Regions from separate parts of the Hamadaea sp. NPDC050747 genome, predicted to be linked through region 1. Evidence: riboswitches for the same ligand, from Rfam matches in the RefSeq annotation. Region 1 holds a riboswitch; the other holds the start of a gene.
What was found. Region 1 has a riboswitch for cyclic di-AMP ahead of AB0H43_RS29885 (C40 family peptidase). Riboswitches for the same ligand answer to the same signal wherever they lie in the genome.
Positions count from the first base shown of each region.

Region 2: another riboswitch for cyclic di-AMP. It lies ahead of AB0H43_RS01540 (NlpC/P60 family protein); the one in region 1 lies ahead of AB0H43_RS29885 (C40 family peptidase).

Region 1 is NZ_JBFAHM010000013.1:236,979-240,179, forward strand. Features, by position in the region: gene mraZ (division/cell wall cluster transcriptional repressor MraZ) at 135-578, opposite strand; gene AB0H43_RS29885 (C40 family peptidase) at 924-1,556, opposite strand; cyclic di-AMP (ydaO/yuaA leader) riboswitch at 1,559-1,777, opposite strand; gene AB0H43_RS29890 (NlpC/P60 family protein) at 2,051-2,713, opposite strand; cyclic di-AMP (ydaO/yuaA leader) riboswitch at 2,719-2,891, opposite strand; gene AB0H43_RS29895 (MurT ligase domain-containing protein) at 3,137-3,201, shown strand, end outside.
Region 2 is NZ_JBFAHM010000001.1:321,425-324,625, reverse strand. Features, by position in the region: gene AB0H43_RS01545 (DUF998 domain-containing protein) at 1-267, opposite strand, end outside; gene AB0H43_RS01540 (NlpC/P60 family protein) at 493-1,485, opposite strand; cyclic di-AMP (ydaO/yuaA leader) riboswitch at 1,520-1,669, opposite strand; gene AB0H43_RS01535 (LamG domain-containing protein) at 1,779-2,549, opposite strand; gene AB0H43_RS01530 (NlpC/P60 family protein) at 2,586-3,201, opposite strand, start outside.

The DNA of each region.
Region 1 (3,201 bases):
ACGCCTGGCGCCGGGGAAGTGGCGCCAGGAGCCGACAAGCGGCTGGAGATCTCGCGGTACGCCGGTTTCGTGCCCGGTGCTGCGATGTTCGCGGCATCGCTTCCAGGCGCCTGGCGCTCACCGTCTGGCCGGCGTCACCCCGCCTCCGTCGGCAGGCCGGCGTCACCGGCGGTGTCGACGTCCGAGAAGGCCTCCTCGCTCTCGGCGAGGTACGCCTCCCAGGCGGCGTTGTCCCAGATCTCGACACGAGTGCTCGCGCCGATCACCACCAGGTCTCGCTCCAGTCCCGCGTACGCTCGGAGCGTCGGCGGAATGGTGACCCGGCCCTGTTTGTCGGGGACCTCGTCGTGAGCGCCGGAGAACAGCACCCGGGTGTAGGCCCGGGCCGCCTTGTCACTCATCGGACGGGCCGACTGCTCGGCGGCGTATCGCTGGAACTCGGCGACCGGGAACACGTAGAGACAGCGCTCCTGCCCTTTAGTGATCACGACACCTCCCGCCAGCTCGTCCCGGAACTTCGCCGGAAGGATCAACCGGCCCTTGTCGTCCAGGCGAGGGGTATGCGTGCCGAGAAACATCGGCCCCACCCCCCGATGACGCAGACGGGATCAGCTCGTTCGCGGCGAGCCGCTCCCCCGGCCGGCCGGGCCTCCCAGCCCCACCAGTGGGCCCCACTTTACTCCACTTCCCTCCACCGTCAACCAAAATCGACGCTCCCGACGCCCCGAGCCCTCCCCGTTTGGCCAGGTCACGAGAGGTACGTTCGGGTGGAGGGGCCCTATGAAGATCAACATGGTCCGGTTTCCGACATCACCGTCACCGATGCCATTACCGCTCGTTAAGCACGAGTTAAGCGTCCCCGGCACAGCAAGGCCCGCACCACTGGTGCGGGCCCGGCTGCTTTCAGGGGATGGGTGAGAGGTCTAGAACAACACCCGGCGGAACTCGACCTTTTTGCTCCAGATGCGGTGCAGGCCGGTCTTCTTGCCGTAGGTCGGGGCGTCGTACATCTTGTTGCCGCCGGCGTAGATGCCGACGTGGTAGACGCGGCCGCTGGAGTTGCGGAAGATCACCAGGTCACCGGGGAGCGCCTTGGCCCGGGAGACCTTCTTCCCCTTCTTGCCCTGGGCGCCGCTGTGGGGGAGCTTGACGCCGACCTTCTTGTAGATGAACTTCGTGTACCCGGTGCAGTCGAACCGCTTGGGTCCGGCGGCGCCCCAGCGGTACGGACGGCCGCTGTACTGCTTCGCCAGCGCGATCACCTTCGCGGCCTTGGCCGCCCGGGAACTGACGGCGGTCGGCGCGACGGTGAAGGTCGCGGCGGTCGTGCTCATCGCGGTCGCGCTCGTGGCGGTGACCGCGTTCTCCGTCACGACCGTGTCGGCCGCGCCGACGCCGGTCGCCGGGGCGGTGGTGGCCTGGGCGGTGGTAGTCGGGGCAGTGGCCGAGTCCACCGAGGAGGCTTGAGTAGGGGTTCCCGTCAGCGTCCCGGCCAGGATGCCCGTGCCGACGGCCAGCACGAGTCCGGCGGTACGCCGCCTGAGCTGTGACTTCATCGTCGTCCTTCCGGCACGCCTGCGAAGTGAGCTGTCGGGTTCGGGCGGGAAGGTGGCCCGGCCACGGCGTCCAGGGACGGCATGGCTTCACCCCGAGCCGGCCTGCGAACCGATCCGGGGAACCAGGCCGGCGAACCGAGCTGGAAAACCGATCTGCGGGCAGGTCCGGCGAAGGTGGTTCCTCCGCTCCCGCCCATCCACTGCTTCGGTGGGGTGGGCACCGCGAACGGGCGGGACTCGGCGTATCCGCGGCGCCGCCGCCCGGGTGAACCCGACCGGCGGATCGTTTCTACTCAAGAGCCTGCGAGTTCGCCAAGAACCTGAAAGGGCGCTGTCAGCTGGGAAAACTACCCCGGCCGAGCGGTCCAGGCATCGATGTCCGAAATTGCCTGCCGCGATGTCCGGTTCGGCCGGTGACACAGCCCACAGAAGTCGTCCGGCCCGCCCGTTCGGCGTACTCCTCCGATCGGACGAGCCGGACCTCGGCCGAAAAATCAGTAAAACTGACCGACGACGTACCCGTCGTCCCAGATCTCGTGCAGGCCGACGGCCTGCCCCTCGGTCGGGGCGTCCCACATCTTGTGGTTCCCGGCGTAGATGCCGACGTGGTAAGCGAAGTCGCCGCTCAGGAAGAAGATGAGGTCGCCGGGGCGCTGCTTCGAGTGGGGGACGACCTTCGCCTTGGCCAGCTGCGTCGGCACGTAGTTGACGAGCTTGACGCCGATCTTGGCGTACACGAACTGAGTGAGCCCGGCGCAGTCGAAGGTGCGTGGCCCGGTCGCGCCGAACACGTAGGGCGAACCCTTGAGCTTCGCCACCTCGCGCAGGACGATCGCCGCCTTGGTCGCCGCCGTCGCGGTAGCCGTCGCCTTCCTGGGGGCCGCCGGCTTCGAGGCAGGCGCGGACGCAGAGGCGGACGGAGTTGGAGACGCGGACACCGAGGGAGACGCCGGAGGCGTGGGCGAGGACGACGACGCAGAGGCAAGCACCGAGAGCGCCGGAGCCGTCAGGCCGGTGGGCGTCGGGTGCGGCCCCGCCGCGAGGGCGGGAATGCCGACGGCCGCGGCCGTGACCGCCGCCGCTCCGACGGTGACCAGGCGACGCCGGTGGCTGCCGAACAGGAGACTTCGAGCACGCTCCCAGGAGGAGTACCGCATGGGGGTTCCCTTCAGCACGCCTGTGAGGTGAGCTGTCGGGTTCGGGCGCGGAAGGTTGCCCGGCCGCTGGAGGGCGGCTTCACCCCGAGCCTCGTGCGGACGAGGCCGACGCCCGGCTGGGACAGCGAGGCGTCAGTGGGTCCCCCACCCCTGCCCGGTGCTGTGCTGGGGGTCAACGCCCGGCCGGGCAGGGCTCGGCGGGACCGGAGCGTTCACCGGTCATCGACCGGCGCCTGCGTTTCTAGTGCATGACCGGCAGTCAGCCAAGCCCGCGACGTAGCCCCTGACCAGCCAAAATGTCTCCCCGGAACGACGGGCGCCCGTATTGTCCCGGCAGATTGCCCGAGATGTCCGTGATTCAAGGCACACAACCAATCACGAAAACAGATCGCGTACTCTAGCCGCGTGTCGGACGAGAAGAAGCTGCCGCTGCGTACGGCCTTCGCCGTTTCCGTCTCGAAGACGGCGGCCGCGCTGTCGCGCGCTAC
Region 2 (3,201 bases), on a different contig from region 1:
GACGACGGTGGCGACGAGGAGAGCGCCGCTCCAAACGCTGAGCAGCGCGGTGGCCAGCCGGTCGGCTCGATGGAGCGACGGCAGCAACGCCAAGGTGGCCAGCGCGGCGAGGCCCATGGCGGTCTCCACCGCCCCACCGCGATCAGCGGCCGCGTAGTCGCTGATGGTGTGGGCCCAAGGCGAAAGGCCGTTGCCGTCGAGGTGCCCGGCCACGGTCAGGAGCACCGACAAGAGGAATCCGAAGAGGACGAACGAAAGGCGAGTCATGCCGAGAATGCTCGTCGTACGCCGAGCGCGAGACATCGCCGTCGCGACGGGTTCAGCGCTCCGTCGTGCGAGCTAGGTGACTGTCCCGTAGGGGGCTACCGCTCGCCGCAGCGAGCGCTGGATCAGGGATCTCGGTCGAATCTTGGGGCAAGATTCGACCGAGATCCCTGATCCAGCGGGGAACGGGGGAACGCGGGAACGCGGGAACGCGGGAAAGCGCAGCCGTCAGGCGCCGTAGGGGCGGCCGTACCCGTAGATCGGTGCGGCGTCGATCTTTCGCATCATGATCGGTACGCCGGCTCGGGACGCGTGCACGATCCAGTTGTTGCCGACGTACATGCCGACGTGGTGGATGTCGGAGTAGTAGAAGACGAGGTCGCCGATACGCAGGTTGGCCCGTGACACGTGCTGGACCGAGTTCCACTGCGACTTCGCATTGTGCGGCAACGAGATGCCGGCCGCCTTCCACGCCGCCATCGTCAGGCCCGAGCAGTCGAAGGAGTCGGGTCCGTCGGCGCCCCAGACGTAGGGCTTGCTGATTTGGCGGCAGGCGTACTTGACCGCAGTGGCGGCCTTGCCACCCGGGTAGGTCGCCGGGCACGGGGCGGGGCGCAGGTCGCCGAGTCCGCCGGTGGTCGCGTACAACTTCTGGACCTGATCCTGCAGCGTCTTGATCTGGCTGTTGAGCTGCTTGGCCTGGTCGTTGAGCTTCTTCTCGGCGTCGGCGAGCGCGGCGATCTTGTCGTCGATCGGCTTCTTCTTGTTCGCCAGGTCGTCGCGCTTGGCGATGACATCCGACAGTTTGTCCTGCTGGATGCGCGAGAACTGGTCGAGCAGCACCAGCTGGTCCGTGACATCGGTCGGCGACTTGGCCGAGAGCAGGGCGTTCAGCTCGGTCGTGTTGCCGCCGGTGTACAGGTAGGCGGCGAACTCGCCGACTCGCGCGCTGGCCACGTGCAGTTCGAGCTCCAGCGGATCGAGCTGCTTCTTCAGTCCCTCGAGCCGCTTGCGTTCGGCGGTGAGCTTTTCCTTGGTGTCGTTGTGCTGCTCCAGCACGGGCTCGAGCTTGTTCCAGGCGTCGTCGATCTGCTTCTCCAGCGCGCTGACCGACGGGTCCGCCCGGACCGCCTCGCTGCTGAGCAGCATCCCCATCGTGGCGACGACCGAGAGCGCGAGAGTGATCAGGGCACGTTTCTTGCGGGTGGGTTGGCTGGCCACCGTGGGTGGGTCTCCTCTTCCACCGAGGACGTTCGCAGTCGCCCTCACCGCCTACCGGGTTAGCTGCCGGGTTCGCGCTGGAAGATGCGCTACCGCTGACGCGGATTCACCCCCGAGGCGACACGCGCCTCACTTACCTGGGTCCCCGGTCCACGACGGTGTCGCGGTTCGGCGGCGGCGCGAGGGGCCGCCCCGGATGGCCGACCGACTTCCTGCGCCTCGATGACTCTAAAGTCGTGCGTTATCAAACCGCAACCCGAGACGCGCGCGCACTTCAATGTGTAGTCAATGAATTACCCGACCGTGACGTAGACGTCGTCCAGAATGCCGTGAAACTGGTCGTTCCACGGCCCGATCCCCTTGCCGCCCAACCGGAGCGGATCGGAGTTCACAATGGACAACTGCGCGGGAATCACGGTGCTCGCCCGCAATTCACCGTCTACGAACAACGCCAGTCCGGTGCTTCGGCGTACGCAATCCAACCGATGCCACGCACCGTCCGCGACGGTGTGACGCCACTGCGCGACATAGATGCGGTTGACCCCGAAAACCAATCCCGCGACGACGCAACTGGGCAGGCCGGCGAAGTGATCCACCTGGAGTTTGTACTGGGTGCCCTGAGTCGAGAAGCCCTTCTGCACGATGTTCTCGCCGTCACTGGTGTCCTGCGGATCCAGCAACACCTGCGCGCCCCATGCGACGTCGGCCTGCCCTGGATTCAGCCACGGCCCCGGATCGCTCTCGAGGATCGCCCTCGGGCATTCGGCCTCGTCACCCGGACAGACCGGCGGATATCCGACCGCCACCGTGCCGGCGCGGGTCTTGGCTGTCAGAGCACCGCCCATCACCCCGACGGGGTGCAGCCGGAGAGTCCGATCAGCGTCCCAGATCGGATCCGCCAAGCCCGCGTCGAAGGCGTACCGGAGGGTGACGGCCTCACCGGCGGCCCGCCGCTGGTCCGGAGTGCGGACGGCGGCGGTCGGGCTGGCGGGAGCCGGGACGGTCGCGAGCAGAACGGCCAGCAGGCCGGCTCCGCTGCCCAGGCTGAGACGGAGACCCCTCATTGGGACAATTGTGCCGAAATTCGGCACAATTGTCCGTTAAAGCACGGAACGCGTCCCGCTGGGGCTGATCGGCATATTCGATATGTACGCCATTCGCACGTAGTCACCACTGTGCGGGGCGTGGACCATGAGCCCGTTACCGACGTATATGCCGACGTGATGATGATCGGAGTAGAAGAACACCAGGTCACCGGGTTGTAGGTTTGCCCGGCTCACGTAGTGCGACTCGTTCCACTGGGCGCCGGTGTAGTGCTCCAGGCTCTTGCCTGCCGCCGCCCACGCTGCCTTGGTCAAGCCCGAGCAGTCGTAGGAGTTCGGCCCGTCAGCGCCCCACACGTACGGCTTGCCGATGAGGGAGCACGCCCTCTTCACCGCGGTGGCGCGGGCACCACCCGGCAGCACCGGCGGGCAGACGCCGATCCGGAGGCTGCCACCGACCGTCGACGACCCGTACGCCTGGATGCGCAGCTTCTGCAGGCGATCCATCTCCGCTTGGATGGACTTCTTCTGCGCCGCCAACGCGGCATCCTGCTGGGCGAGCGTGGCGATGAGCTGGTCGAGCTGGGCCTTCTGCCCGTCATAGATGTCCCGCTGCGCCGCGACCCCCGCGATCGCCTGCTGCTGGGTCTGCGAGATCTGCTCCAGCGTCGTC